DNA from 2 places in the Shinella sp. 20P9.1.1 genome. Region 1 is predicted to be linked to the other one. Evidence: predicted binding sites of a transcription regulator. Region 1 holds the regulator's gene; the other holds the start of a gene.
The links. The regulator PhoB, encoded in region 1, activates phosphate uptake and scavenging genes when phosphate is short. The targets are predictions, from matches to a motif close to TGTCATNNANCTGTCAT.
Positions count from the first base shown of each region.

Region 2: the regulator PhoB is predicted to act here: its motif matches at 3,095-3,111, upstream of AC27VQ_RS12320 (LTA synthase family protein).

Region 1 is NZ_JBYOLC010000002.1:208,319-215,872, forward strand. Features, by position in the region: gene pstA (phosphate ABC transporter permease PstA) at 1-659, shown strand, start outside; gene pstB (phosphate ABC transporter ATP-binding protein PstB) at 673-1,488, shown strand; gene phoU (phosphate signaling complex protein PhoU) at 1,539-2,267, shown strand; gene phoB (phosphate regulon transcriptional regulator PhoB) at 2,289-2,972, shown strand; gene AC27VQ_RS04625 (GcrA family cell cycle regulator) at 3,102-3,632, opposite strand; gene AC27VQ_RS04630 (aspartate aminotransferase family protein) at 4,056-5,246, shown strand; gene argF (ornithine carbamoyltransferase) at 5,275-6,186, shown strand; gene AC27VQ_RS04640 (Hsp33 family molecular chaperone) at 6,383-7,375, shown strand.
Region 2 is NZ_JBYOLC010000006.1:66,144-73,697, reverse strand. Features, by position in the region: gene AC27VQ_RS12335 (sensor domain-containing diguanylate cyclase) at 1-183, opposite strand, end outside; gene AC27VQ_RS12330 (TolB family protein) at 354-1,178, opposite strand; gene AC27VQ_RS12325 (NAD+ synthase) at 1,182-2,861, opposite strand; gene AC27VQ_RS12320 (LTA synthase family protein) at 3,177-5,075, shown strand; gene AC27VQ_RS12315 (DUF1003 domain-containing protein) at 5,132-5,662, shown strand; gene AC27VQ_RS12310 (TadE/TadG family type IV pilus assembly protein) at 5,805-6,227, shown strand; gene AC27VQ_RS12305 (pilus assembly protein TadG-related protein) at 6,227-7,554, shown strand, end outside.

The DNA.
Region 1 (7,554 bases):
TCGTCGGCTCGCTCTACATGATGCTGATCGTTCTGGTGCTGTCGCTGCCCATCGGCGTCGCCGCTTCGATCTATCTCGAGGAATTCGCCCCGAAGAACCGCTTCACGGATCTGATCGAGGTGAACATCAACAACCTCGCCGCCGTGCCGTCGATCGTTTACGGTCTGCTCGGTCTCGCCGTCTTCGTCAATTTCGCGGGCTTCCCGCGCTCGGCAGCCCTCGTCGGTGGCCTGGTGCTGACGCTGATGACGCTGCCGACGATCATCATCGCGACCCGCGCTGCCCTCAAGGCCGTGCCCCCGTCGATCCGCTCCGCCGCCCTCGGCCTCGGCGCATCCAAGATGCAGACCGTGTTCCACCACGTCCTGCCGCTCGCCATGCCGGGCATCCTGACAGGCACGATCATCGGTTTGGCGCATGCGCTCGGCGAAACCGCACCGCTGCTGCTCATTGGCATGGTCGCCTTCGTCGCCGATATTCCCGGAACGCCGCTGGAACCCTCCACGGCTCTGCCGGTACAGATCTACATGTGGGCGAACGAGGCCGAGCGTGCCTTCGTGGAGCGCACCTCGGGCGCCATCATGGTGCTCCTCATCTTCCTCATCCTCATGAATGTTGGCGCCATCCTGTTGCGCCGCCGTTTCGAACGGCGCTGGTAGAAGGACCGATCCTATGAACATGATGTTAGAAGCAGCAGTCGAGAAAGCGCTGGACAAGAAAATGAACGACATTTCCTACAAGATGATCGGCAAGGACGTTTCGGTCTATTACGGCGACAAGCGCGCCCTCTACGACGTCAATCTCAACGTCCGCGAAAACACCGTGACGGCGCTGATCGGCCCGTCGGGTTGCGGCAAGTCGACCTTCCTGCGCACGCTGAACCGCATGAACGACACGATCGACGGCTGCCGCGTCACCGGCCGCATCACGCTCGATACGGACGATATCTACGACCCGAACATCGACGTCGTCGAACTGCGCGCCCGCGTCGGCATGGTCTTCCAGAAGCCGAACCCGTTCCCGAAGTCGATCTACGAAAACGTCGCCTACGGCCCACGCATCCACGGTCTTGCCAAGTCGAAGGCCGACATGGACGCCATCGTGGAAAAGAGCCTTCAGAAGGCCGGCCTGTGGAACGAGGTGAAGGATCGCCTGCAGGAAGGCGGCACGGGCCTCTCCGGCGGCCAGCAGCAGCGCCTGTGCATCGCACGCGCCGTCGCCGTCAGCCCCGAAGTCATCCTGATGGACGAACCCTGCTCGGCACTCGACCCGATCGCGACGGCCAAGGTCGAGGAGCTCATCCACGAGCTGCGCGCCAACTTCACCATCGTCATCGTGACGCACTCCATGCAGCAGGCGGCCCGCGTCTCGCAGCGCACCGCCATGTTCCACCTCGGCAACCTCGTCGAGGAGAACGACACCGACAAGATGTTCACCAACCCGGATGACCAGCGCACGCAGGACTACATCATGGGCCGCTTCGGCTGACGCTTTCGTCGCTGACGCCCCTGAAACCCGAGCGCATTAAGGACAGAACGATGTCATCGACCCATATTGTTTCGATTTACGACGAAGAACTGAAGTACCTCTCCCGCCGCATCTCCGAAATGGGCGGCACGGCCGAGCAGATGGTGGCGGATTCCGTCCGCGCCCTCGTTTCCACCGACGTGGCGCTGGCCCAGAAGGTCATTTCCGAGGATGTCATCCTCGACAATGCCGAGCGCCAGATCAACGAAAAGGCGATCGTCACCATCGCCAAGCGCCAGCCGATGGCGGCGGACCTGCGCGAAATCATGGGCACGATCCGCATCGCTGCCGAACTGGAGCGCGTCGGCGACCTCGGCAAGAACACCGCAAAGCGCGTGATTGCCGTGCAGAGCTCGGGCATGCCGCGCAAGCTCGCCCGCGGCCTCGAGCATCTCGCCGAACTGGCGTTGATGCAGCTCAAGGAAGTGCTCGACGTCTTCGCCACCCGCTCGGTGGACAAGGCCAAGGCCATCCGCGAGCGCGACGACGAGATCGATGCGATCTACACCTCGCTGTTCCGCGAACTGCTGACCTACATGATGGAAGACCCGCGCAACATCACGCCCTGCACGCATCTTTTGTTCTGCGCCAAGAACATCGAGCGCATCGGCGACCACGCGACCAACATCGCCGAAACCATCTACTACATGGCGACCGGCTCCCAGCCGGAAGGCGAGCGCCCGAAGGACGATACATCGACATCGGTCGTCGCGGCCGACATCGCCGAAGCGTCCGAGTAAGTTTGAGCAGGAACCCTGTCCATGGTGCCCAGAATAGCCGTCGTGGAAGACGAGGAGGCGCTGAGCGTTCTCCTGCGCTACAATCTCGAAGCCGAGGGTTTCGAGGTCGATACGATCCTATCGGGTGACGAGGCGGAAATGCGCTTGCAGGAGCGCATGCCCGACCTCCTCATCCTCGACTGGATGCTGCCGGGCGTTTCCGGCATCGAGCTGTGCCGGCGCCTGCGCCAGCGGCCGGAAACCGAGCGCCTGCCGATCATCATGCTGACGGCGCGCGGCGAGGAGAGCGAGCGAGTGCGTGGTCTGGCCACCGGCGCCGACGATTATGTCGTCAAGCCCTTCTCGACGCCGGAACTGGTGGCGCGCGTGCGCGCCATGCTGCGCCGTGCCAAGCCCGAGGTCGTCTCGACGGTGCTGCGCTGCGGCGATATCGAGCTCGACCGCGAGACCCACCGCGTCCACCGTCGCACCCGCGAGGTTCGCCTCGGCCCGACGGAGTTCCGCCTCCTGGAATTCCTGATGACCTCGCCGAGCCGCGTCTTCTCGCGCTCGCAGCTGCTGGACGGTGTATGGGGCCACGACATCTATGTCGACGAGCGCACCGTCGACGTGCATGTCGGCCGTCTGCGCAAGGCGCTCAACTTCGCCAATATGCAGGACGTCATCCGCACTGTCCGCGGCGCCGGCTATTCGCTGGAAACCTGAGCGATCCGCCATTCCTCCCAAGGACGGAAATGGGCCCTGCGGGGCCTGTTTGCGTTTTGGGGCTGCCATCCATCGCCTCAAACAAAAACGGAGCCTTTCGGCTCCGTTTTCATTTCATATCGATTGCTGTCAGCGCATCCGGCGGCGCTCGGCCGAGGGCTGGTAGGCGAGGCGCTGGTGGTAGGTGCAGTAGGGCGAATTGTCAGGGGATTCGTTGCCGCAGAAATGGAAGTCTTCGTTCAGCGGATCGCCGATCGGCCACTTGCAGGTGCGCTCGGTGAGCTGCGTCAGTTCCAGCTTGCGCGACATCGGCACGACGACATTGTTGCCGTTGGCGGGAACCGGGAGCTGTTCGGCGACGGCCTCGAATTCCGTGTCCATGTCGTCCTTGGCGATCGCTGCCGGACGGGCTGCGGTGCGCGGCGTGACGGCACGGGCCTGGAAGGTCGCGGGGCGGGGGGCCGCCGGCGCCGGGCGCTTCGGGCGGGCGGTGGCCTGCGTTCCGCCGGCCTTGGCGCGGCCCGGCAGGTTCAGCCGGTGCACTTTGCCGATGACGGCATTGCGGCTGACGCCGCCGAGTTGTGCCGCGATCTGGCTCGCGCTCAAACCCTCGGCCCAGAGCTTCTTGAGTCTTTCGACGCGCTCGTCTGTCCAGTTCATGTTTTCGTCTCCGCTCGGCGTTCGATGCGGGAATCCCTCGTCGCGTCCCGGACAGATCCGGAACCTGAACGCCTTCAACTCTTTTGGTGACTAGTTCCGCCGCATGCAGTCTAGTAATTGGTCTTTAACCTAGAGACCGGGGGACTCTGTGACAAGAGTCGCGGGAATCGGCGCGAATCGATTTCGAGGTTTTCCCCAACTTGCTGGTCGGGTGTGACTCGATGGAGACACCTTCCGCGCGTGCCGTGAATCCTCACCTTGCGGGAGGTTCAGCGTCACTCGGGGTGCGATTTTGTTGACATCCCCAGGTGAAATGCCGATAGTGCCGCATGCCGCCGAAAGGCGGCTTTTGATTTTTCTGGAGCCCGGAAAAGTCAAGTGTCAGACGTCTTTTTTCGCATCTCTTTTCGGAGGATACGCGCCATGGCCGATGCCGCGCCGCTCTATGAAACCTATATGCGTGCGCCGCTCCGGTTCACGCGCGGGGAGGGCGTCTGGCTGATCGCCGAAGATGGCGAGCGATATCTCGATTTCGCCGCCGGCGTCGCCGTCAATTCGCTGGGCCATGCGCATCCTCATCTCGTCGCCGCGCTGAAGGATCAGGCCGACAAGGTCTGGCACCTGTCCAACCTCTATGAGGTGCCCGGCCAGGAAAGCCTCGGCCGCCGGCTGACGGACGCGACCTTCGCCGACAAGGTGTTCTTCACCAATTCGGGTGCCGAAGCGCTGGAATGCGCGATCAAGACCGCGCGCCGCCATCACTTCGCCAAGGGCCATCCCGGCAAGTTCCATATCATCACCTTCGACGGCGCCTTCCATGGCCGCACGATCGCGACGATCGCGGCCGGCGGACAGGAGAAGTATATCGAAGGCTTTGGCCCCAAGGCTCCCGGCTTCCTGAAGCTGCCCTTCGGCGATATCGCCGCCGTCAAGGATGCGATCACCGAGGAAACCGCCGGCATCCTGATCGAGCCGGTGCAGGGCGAGGGCGGCATCCGTCCCGTCTCGAAGGAATTCATGCAGGAGTTGCGCCAGCTCTGCGACGAATACGGCCTGCTGCTGATCCTCGACGAGGTCCAGTCCGGCGTCGGCCGCACGGGCCGCCTCTTTGCCCATGAATGGGCGGGCGTGACGCCCGACATCATGGCGGTCGCCAAGGGCATCGGCGGCGGCTTTCCGCTCGGCGCCTGCCTTGCCACCAATGAAGCCGCCTCCGGCATGGTCGCTGGCACGCATGGCTCGACCTATGGCGGCAATCCGCTTGCCATGGCCGTCGGCAATGCCGTGCTCGACGTCGTGCTTGAAGACGGCTTCCTCGAACATGTGCGCGACGTGGCGCTGGTCTTCCGTCAGGGCCTTGCGGCGCTGAAGGATCGTTTCCCCGAGGTGATCGAGGATGTGCGCGGCGAGGGCCTGATGCTCGGCATCAAGGCGAAAATCCCCGTCGCCGACCTCCTGAAGGCCGTTCGCGCGGAAAAACTGCTGGGCGTGCCGGCCGGCGACAATGTGCTGCGGCTGCTGCCGCCGCTCACCGTCACCGCCGAAGAAGCACGCGAAGGGCTCGCCCGCATCGAGCGCGCAGCCGAAAAGCTGACGGCGGCGAAAGCCGCCTGATCAGAGACCAGGACAGACAGGACACATCATGGCCAAGCATTTCCTCGACCTTTCCGCCGTTTCGGAAAGCGATCTCCGCGTCATCATGGACGATGCGCACAAGCGCAAGGCAGCCAACAAGGCCGGCAAGGAAGAGCGACCGCTCGCCGGCAAGATGCTCGCGATGATCTTCGAGAAGCCCTCCACCCGCACGCGCGTCTCTTTCGATGTCGGCATGCGCCAGCTCGGGGGCGAGACGCTGTTCCTGTCGGGCACGGAAATGCAGCTCGGCCGCGCCGAGACGATCGGCGACACCGCCAAGGTGCTGTCGCGTTATGTCGATGCCATCATGATCCGCACGACGGACCACAACCGCTTGCTGGAGCTTGCCGAGCATGCCACCGTTCCCGTCATCAACGCGCTGACGGACCTGACGCATCCCTGCCAGATCATGGCCGACGTCATGACCTTCGAGGAGCATCGTGGTCTCGCCAAGGGCAAGACGTTCGCCTGGACCGGCGACGGCAACAATGTGCTGCATTCCTTCGTCGAGGGCTCCGCCCGCTTCGGCTACACGATGAAGATGGCCGTGCCGATGGGCTCGGAGCCCGACGACAAGATTTTGAACTGGGCGCGCGACAATGGCGGCAACATCCTGCTCGGCCATGATCCTGACGCCATCATCGACGGCGTCGATCTCGTCGTCACCGACTGCTGGGTCTCGATGAACCAGGAGCATCGCGCCCGCGGCCACAACATCTTCCAGCCTTATCAGGTCAACAAGCAGCTGATGGCGCGCGCCGACAAGGATGCGCTGTTCATGCACTGCCTGCCGGCCCATCGCGGCGAGGAGGTGACGGACGAGGTCATCGACGGCCCGCAGTCCGTGGTCTTCGACGAGGCGGAAAACCGCCTGCACGCACAGAAGTCGATCCTCGCCTGGTGCCTCGGCGCCGTCTGAGACGCGTCTTGAAAAACCGTGCCGCCCGCACGATCTAGGGGCCATCACGAAGCGCCGGAAGGCGCTTTCTCTGGCGTATGCCCGCCCGGTATGGAATGATCGGGCAAGAGCGCGCTCAAATCACGGTAGAACGCCGGTCGAAAGCAGCCGGGCCCATGGCCCGGTGGCTTCCCGATGTGCAAGGAGCAGAACGATGATGGCTGAAAGTGCCCTGAAACTCGGTGAAGTCGGCTTTGCCGGCGACGACCATGTCCTGCCGTTCCAGGTCGAAGGCCTCGACGTGCGCGGCCGTGCCGTGCAGCTCGGCCCGATGCTCGACACCATTCTCGGCCGGCACAACTATCCCGCGCCCGTCGCGCGGCTGCTTGCTGAAGCCATCACGCTCACCGTGTTGCTCGGCACCTCGCTGAAGTTCGAGGGCAAGCTGATCGTCCAGACAAAGGGCGATGGCCCGGTCGACCTGCTGGTGGCGGATTTCGCCGCACCGGAGAACGTGCGCGCCTATGCCCGCTTCGATCAGGACGCGCTCGATGCCGCGATCGCGGCCGGTGCGACGGAGCCGCACGAGCTGCTCGGAAAGGGCATCCTCGCCTTCACCATCGACCAGGGCGCGCATACGCAGCGCTACCAGGGCATCGTTCCGCTCGACGGCCACACGCTCGAAGAGATCGCCGGCGTCTATTTCCGCCAGTCGGAGCAGATTCCGACCAAGGTGCGGCTGGGTGTCGCCGAACTCTACGACCGCGACGAGGCCGGCAAATCCCGCCATCGCTGGCGGGCCGGCGGCATGGTCGCGCAGTTCCTGCCACAGGCACCGGAACGCATGCGCCAATCGGACCTTCCGGGCGGTGACGGTGATGAGGCCGGCCACAAGATCGCCGAGGACGACAACTGGGCCGAAGCCAAGGCCATGGTCGAGACGATCGACGCCGACGAGTTGACGGATCCCAATGTCGGCACCGAACGGCTGCTGTTCCGTCTCTTCCATGAGCGCGGCGTGCGCGTTTACGAACCGCAGCAGGTCTTCGACCGTTGTTCCTGCTCGCGTGAGAAGCTGAAGGGCGTGCTTGCCGGCCTCAGCGCCGACGACATCGCGCATACGGCCGACGACAAGGGCGAGATCGCGGTGACCTGCGAATTCTGCTCGACGACCTACCGCTTCGAAGTGGTGGAGGTTTTGCCGCAGTAAGGCGGTGCACGCCCCTCATCCGGCTGCCGCCACCTTCTCCCCGCAGGCGGGGAGAAGGGAGGGATGCAAGATCCCGCCTTGCGTCCACGAAAGTGATTTCAGGAAAACAGTCCGACTGAGTCCCTTCGCCCCGACTGCGGGGAGAAGGTGGCCGGGAGGCCGGATGAGGGGCAATCGCT
Region 2 (7,554 bases), on a different contig from region 1:
CAGCTGGCTCTGATATTGCACCACCTGGTCGATCTGGTGGCTGAATTCGTTGCGGACCAGCGTGCGCTCGGTCTCGGCGACAAAACTGTCGGCGCGTTCGATGGCATAGTCGAGGACGAAGAAGTTTGCCGCGCCGAAAAGCCCGACGATCATCACGGCCGCAGCGCGAATTGCGAAACTCACCCTGCGCCGTTTTCCCGTCCGGCCTTCTTCAGTCCTGCCCGTCATCGTCACCCCTGCCTGCCCCCGCCCGGTTCCGGGCATTGTTGAACAGAGGCTAATTGGCAGACCGCAAAATTCACTTAAACAGGCTGGTGAGCGAAAACTTAACGCATATGCACCACAAATTGTGATCAGACCGGCGCGTAACGCACAAAGGCGAATTCGCTGCCGTCCGGCGACCAGTTCGGCACGTTCATCGTGCCCTGCCCACCGAAAAGATCGAAGAGAATCCGTGCATTGCCGCCGTCCATGTCCATGAGGCGCAGCCGCACGTTAAGATCGCGCGGATGATCGAAGACATCGCCGTCATAGGACAGCACAAGCAGGTGTTTCCCATCAGGCGACGGATGCGGAAACCAGTCGCCAAAGGGGCTGTCGGTGATGCGGGTCGGCTCGGAACCGTCGGGACGCACCCGCCAGATCTGCATGCGGCCGGTGCGGCTGGAATTGAAATAGATCCATTCCCCATCCGCCGAATAATCCGGCCCGTCATTGCGCCCTTCTCCAAAAGTCAGCCGCTTTTCCTCACCCCCCGACACAGGAATCGTGTAGATATCGAAGACATCGTCACGAATGCCGCAATAAGCGAGCGTCGCGCAATCCGGCGACCAGCCGTGCCAATACGACGGCAGGTTCGGCGTCACCAGCCTGGGAACGCCACCCTCGGCCGGCAGCACATATATCGCCGATTTGCCGAATTCCACCTTGTCGCTGATAACAAGCAGACGCCCGTCGGGCGAAAGCCCATGATCGTTGTTGCATTTGACGGCAAAGCCGGTGTCGATCCGCTCCGGCGCACTGCCATCGAGCGCCAGCCGGTAGAGCAGCCCATCGCCATTGATGACGAGAAACCGCCCGTCCCGCGAAAAATTCGGCGCCTCGACCAGTTGCTCGGTCTGCCAGACGACACGTGTTTCACCGGAGACGATGTTGTGGATCTCGACCGAGCTGCGCATCGCCTACCCCCGGTCGCGATACCGATTGGTGATCGGATAGCGGCGGTCGCGGCCGAAATTCTTCTTGGTGATCTTCACGCCCGGCGCCGACTGGCGGCGCTTGTATTCGGCGATGTAGAGCAGGTGTTCGATGCGGTGCACGGTATTGACGTCATGGCCCCGCGCGACGATGTCCTCCGTGCTCATCTCCATCTCGACGAGGCATTCGAGGATGTCGTCGAGGACGGGATAGGGCGGCAGCGAATCCTGGTCGGTCTGGTTCGGCCGAAGCTCGGCGGAGGGCGCCTTGTCGATGATGTTCTTCGGGATCACCTCGCCCGTCGGCCCAAGCGCGCCCGGCGGCAGATGGGCGTTGCGCCAGCTGGAGAGCGCATAGACCTGCATCTTGTACAGATCCTTGATCGGATTGAAGCCGCCGTTCATGTCACCGTAGAGCGTGGCATAACCCACCGACATTTCCGACTTGTTGCCCGTCGTCACGACCATCGAGCCGAACTTGTTGGAGATCGCCATCAGGATGGTGCCGCGCGTACGGCTTTGCAGGTTTTCTTCGGTGATGCCCTCTTCCGTGCCCTCGAAGGTCTCCGACAAGGCAGAAAGGAAGCCGGTCACCGGCGCCTCGATCGGCACGATGTCATAGCGGCAGCCGAGCATCTTGGCGCAATCGGCAGCATCCTTAAGCGAATCCTGCGAGGTGTAGCGATAGGGTAGCATGATGCAACGCACCCGCTCCTCACCCAAAGCATCGACCGCGATGGCGGCGCAGATCGCCGAGTCGATGCCGCCCGACAGGCCCAGCACGACATTCTTGAAGCCGTTCTTGTTGACGTAATCGCGGAAGCCGAGCAGGCAGGCCCGGTAATCCGCCTCCTCCTTTTCGGGAATGCGCGACATCGGCCCGCCGTCGCAGATCCAGCCGTCCCCTTCCTTCTTGAAGGTGACGAGTGCGACAGTCTCCTCGAATTGGCTCATCTGGAAGGCGAGCGTCTTGTCGGCATTGAAGGCGAAGCTCGCGCCGTCGAAGACCAGTTCGTCCTGGCCGCCGAGCTGATTGGCATAGAGCAACGGCAGTCCGGTTTCGATGACCTGCTTCAGCACGACCTGATGGCGGATGTCGACCTTGCCGCGATAATAGGGCGAGCCGTTCGGCGAGAGCAGGATTTCAGCCCCACTTTCGGCCAGCGTCTCGCAGACGCCGAGCTCGCCCCAGATGTCCTCGCAGATCGGGATGCCGAGCCGCACGCCCCGGAAATTCACCGGACCCGGCATAGCGCCCTGGTCGAAGACGCGCTTTTCGTCGAATTCGCCGTAATTCGGCAGGTCCACCTTGTCCCTGACGGCAATCACCTTGCCCGCATCGATGATGGCGACGGCGTTGAAGCGGCCGGTCTCGTCCTGCCGGGGAAAGCCGATGATGACGCCGGGGCCGCCCTGTGCGGTGTCGGCGGCCAGATCGTCGATGGCGCGGCGGCAAGCCTTCAGGAAGGCGGGCTTCAGGACGAGATCCTCGGGCGGATAGCCGGAGATGAAGAGTTCCGTAAGCAGCAGCAGATCGGCACCCTGCTTTGCCGCGTCCTCGCGGGCCGCACGCGCCTTGGCGAGATTGCCGGTGATGTCACCGACGACAGGGTTCAATTGCGCAACCGCGATACGGAGCGTCGCCTTTTCAGTCTCGGAAGTCATATCTGCAGACCCGTCTTTGCATGGTGTCCGATCCTGCGCAGCCCGCACTCTCGAACGGTCGAGAAGCTGTTTAGAGCATGACAGAGGCTTTGGGAATGAAAAGCCTGACGATTGCACGCGCTTTCCCGCCAAGCCCCTGTTTTCAGCGGGTTCCCGCCGCCATTGCGACGATGCAACAGGTGGAACCAAAGCACAGGGAGAACGTTGCAGAAACCGTTCATCTCCTGTTCAAGATGACGTCCGTATGACAGATACACGAAAGTTTCATGAAGTTTGGAGACGGCCTTGGCCCTGTTCACTCCCGCAGCCGTGGCAATGGATGCCACCGAAGGACTTGCCGCTGAGGCAGGCTTCTTTGCGCGCCATGCAAAGGCGCTTGCCGTCCTGCGTTCGCTTGTCGTTTCCGGCCTTCTGGCACTGCTGACCGTCGTCGTCGTCGAACTCATCACGCGCGGCTCGCTTGAGCAGACCTGGATCTATTTCACCAATCTCGAACAGCCGGCCTGGACCACGACGGGCGTGTTCTTCCTGACCTATCTCGCGCTCGATGCGCTGATCGGCCGCCAGCACAAGGGCGTGTTGTTCATCGCGCCGCTCGTCGTGCTGATGGGCGTCATCTCGCAGCAGAAGCAGGTCTTCCTGACCGACCCGCTCTACCCGACGGACCTGCTGTTCGGCCGCCAGATCATGGAGCTGATGCCGGTTCTCGTGCAGGATCGTCCCTGGACGGCCGCAGGTCTCGCCCTCGCCATCGTCGCCGCCGTCGTCGGTCTTGTCAGCCTCTGGGTCTTCGCCTGGCGCCGCTTCCGGCCGCTGACGCGCAAGGAACGCCTTGCACGCCTCGCCGTCGCGCTGCCGCTGCTCGCCGGCTTTGCCTCCATCATGGACTATAACGACTTCTCGTGGGTCCGCGACCGGCTTAAGGTCTTCCCGATCATGTGGGACCAGGCGGAGAACTATCGCCACAACGGCTTCGTCATGGCCTTTGCCATCAACCTGCCGATGGCAAACGTTCAGGCGCCGGGCGGTTATATGGTCGACGCGATCGACAAGATCCCGTCCAAGCCGCTGCCCTTCGGCACGACGCACCGCTCGAAGCCCGACGTCATCGTCGTGATGAGTGAATCGCTGTGGGATCCGACGCGCATCGACAGCGTGAAGCTCTCGCAGGATCCGATGCCGGTCATCCGCGAAAGCCAGGGCGGCCACGTCTTCTCGCCGGAATTCGGCGGCCTGACGGCCAATATCGAATTCGAGGCGCTGACGGGCTTCTCCAACGCCTTCCTGCCGACCGGCAGCATTCCCTACCAGCAGTATATCCGCAAGCCGATCCCCTCGCTTGCCACGTTCTTCCGCGCGGAAGGTTACACGGCGCGCGCCATCCATCCGTTCTCGGGCTGGTTCTGGAACCGTTCGAGCGTTTACAAGGCGTTCGGCTTCGAGACCTTCAAGGACGTCGACAAGATGCCGCCGCTCGCCAAGCGTGGCAACTTCACCTCCGATGAGGCGCTAACCAAGGAAATCATCCGCCAGGCCGATCTGCAGGAAGATCCGTTCTTCTTCTTCGCCGTGACCCTGCAGGGCCACGGCCCCTATGACGACGGCCGCTACACGAAGACGGACATCACCCCCGAAGGCAAGCTGGACGCGCGCGACAACCGCATGCTGGCAAGCTATGCGCAGGGTGTGAAGGAAGCCGATCAGAGCCTCAAGATGCTGATGGACTGGGCCAAGGAGCGCGACCGCGAGACGATCATCGTCGTGTTCGGCGATCACCTGCCGCCGCTCAACACGGTCTACCAGAATTCCGGCTACATGAAGGGCATCACGGCCTCGCGCAAGGGCTCGACCGAGCAGATGAAGAAGGAGCACGAAACCCCGCTTGTCATCTGGTCCAACAAAACCGGTGCGGAAAAGGATGTCGGCACGATCAGCCCGGCCTTCCTCTCCTACTACATCCTCAAGGAAGCCGGCTTCGAGCACCCCTACTATACGGGCTTCCTTGGCGCCGTGCATGACAAGCTGCGCGTTATCGACCGCTACATGCTGATCGACGCCAAGGGTAACGGCAACCCGGACTGGGCCCGCAAAAAGACCGTCGACCCGCTGGTGCGCGATTTCCGCTTCCTGCAGCACGACATCATGTTCGGCAAGCAGTACGGTCTCGAACGCTTCTTCAACTCCCATGCGGAACTGATGAGCGCGGCGTACTGATTTCCCGCACAAAACGAGGCTAGGCTAGGGCTCCGATTCTCTTGCGGAGCCCCGCCATGAAACCCTTCGACGACGCCGCCCAAATCCTCTTCGGCAAAACCTCCGATGAGCTCGACGAGACCGAGCGCGAGGTGTTGCTCCATTCCCGCGAGGGTCGTATCCTGTCGGAAGACAGGAACGTCGCCTACCAGTCGAAGCAAGCGCCCGGCGACCGCGTCGCCGATGCCATCGCCCGCGTCGGCGGCTCCTGGGCCTTCATCGTGGGTTTCCTCGTCTTTCTCGCCGGCTGGACCGTCGCCAACACGATCCTGCTGACGAAAGACGCCTTCGACCCCTACCCCTTCATCTTCCTCAATCTTCTGCTGTCGATGATCGCCGCCCTGCAGGCGCCGATCATCATGATGTCGCAGAACCGGCAGGCCGCGCGAGACCGTTTCGAGGCGTCCAAGGATTACGAGGTGAACCTCAAGGCCGAGATCGAGCTGATCGCGCTGCACCATAAGATCGACACGCATTTTCTCAACGAGATCGCCGCCCTGAAAATGGAAGTGCTGCGATTGCATGATGTTCTGCGCGATAAAGGGTGACGTGTAGATGCAACTTTTCGACTACATAAATCCAGCCGCCCAATCTATAGGAGAAATTAAGATTCAGGTTGCACTATAGGCGTGCATCCACTTCCGGATGCGGGAATGCCAAGTCGTCAGACAGTCTCAAGGAGGAGATGTCATGCACGTTCTGTCCCGCTTGTCGAAGGATCGCGCCGGCACATCGGCCTTGGAATTCGCGATCATCGCGCCCTTGTTCTTCCTGGTCCTCTTCACGCTGATCGCCTATGGCATCTACCTGTCCGTCACCCATTCGGTGCAACAGATCGCGGCGGATGCCGCCCGCACGGCGGTCGCCGGCCTCAACCCGGCAGAACGCGTGACATTGGTCAATCACTATCTCGATGCCTCGCGCTTCAATTACTCCTTCATCAACCGGAAGAAGATGAATGTGCTGGTGGCCGACGACCCCGGCAATCCGGATCAATTCACGGTGACCATCTCCTACGATTCCAGCGACCTGCCGATCTGGAAGATGTTCACCTTCGCCCTGCCGCAGGAAAAGATCGAGCGCTACGCCACCGTGCGCGTGGGAGGCCTGTGATGACGAAGCGCCCGTCCAACCTCCTCACTGATCGCTCCGGCAATATCGGCACACTCGCTGCCCTCAGCCTGCCGCTGCTGGTCTTCTCCATCGCGCTCGGTGTCGACTACGGCTACCTCACCGTGCAGCAGCGCCATTTGCAGGCCTCCGCCGATCTCGCTGCCATCGCCGCCGCGGCCAATATCAGCGAGGCGGAGAAATCGGCGGCCAGTTATTTCGCATTGAACGGCATGCCCGTCACCGTGACGGACAAGGACGGCGGCAACCTCATCCAGCCGATCACCCTGCCGGCCGGCACCAAGAGAACGCTCGCCGCGGCGAAGATCGAGCGCGGCCGCTATAGCGCCGATCCCGATATCACCCCGGAAGCACGCTTCAAGCCAGCCAGCGCCGACGCCGATGCCGCACGCGTCACGCTCACCCGTCCCGCAGATCTTTTCATCGCGTCGATCTTCATGCCCGAGCCGCCGGTTTTGTCGGCCGTCGGTTCTGCGGCCCGCAACAAGATCGCCGCTTTTTCGGTCGGCACGCGGCTTGCCAGCCTCAATGACGGCATTCTCAATGCACTGCTCGGCCAATTGCTGGGCACCAAGCTCTCGTTGAAAGTGATGGACTATCGGGCCCTCGTCGATACCGACATTGCCGTCAATCCCTTTCTCAAGGCCGTCGCGACACAGCTCAACCTTACGGCGGCCACTTATGAGGACGTGCTGAATGCCGGCATCACCATGCCGCAGCTTCTCGCCTCGATGCGCGCCGTCGAAGGCCTTTCCGCCACCACCAAATCAGCGCTCAGGATGATCGAACAGGCAACGGCAAGCAGCAAGGTCAAGTTGCCACTGTCGCGCATCCTCAATATCGATCCGAAGAAAGGCCTCGCCGTCGCCACTGGCGGAGACTGGAAGATGGCAGTCAACGCGCTGCAGATGGTCTCGGCCGCGGCAGCCCTTGCCAATGGCAAGAACCAGGTGGCGCTCGATCTGGGCACCTCGCTGCCCGGTCTCGCCGCCGTCACCGTCCGCCTCGCCATCGGCGAACCGCCGGTCGAAACGCCCGCCCATCGCCTGGGTGAGCCTGGCAGCGCCGTGCGCAGCGCCCAGACGCGACTTGCCGTGGAGGTGAGTTTCGACGGCCTTGCGGCACTCGCCGGCCTTCGCATAAAACTGCCGCTCTATGTCGAGGTCGCGGCATCGGAGGCCAAACTTGCCGATATCCGCTGCCTCGGCGGCAAGGCGGAAAACGCCAATGTCTCGGTCGATGCCGTACCGGGTGTGGCGGAAATCGCGCTCGGCAAGGTCGATCCCGCCGTGCTCTCGGATTTTTCCGA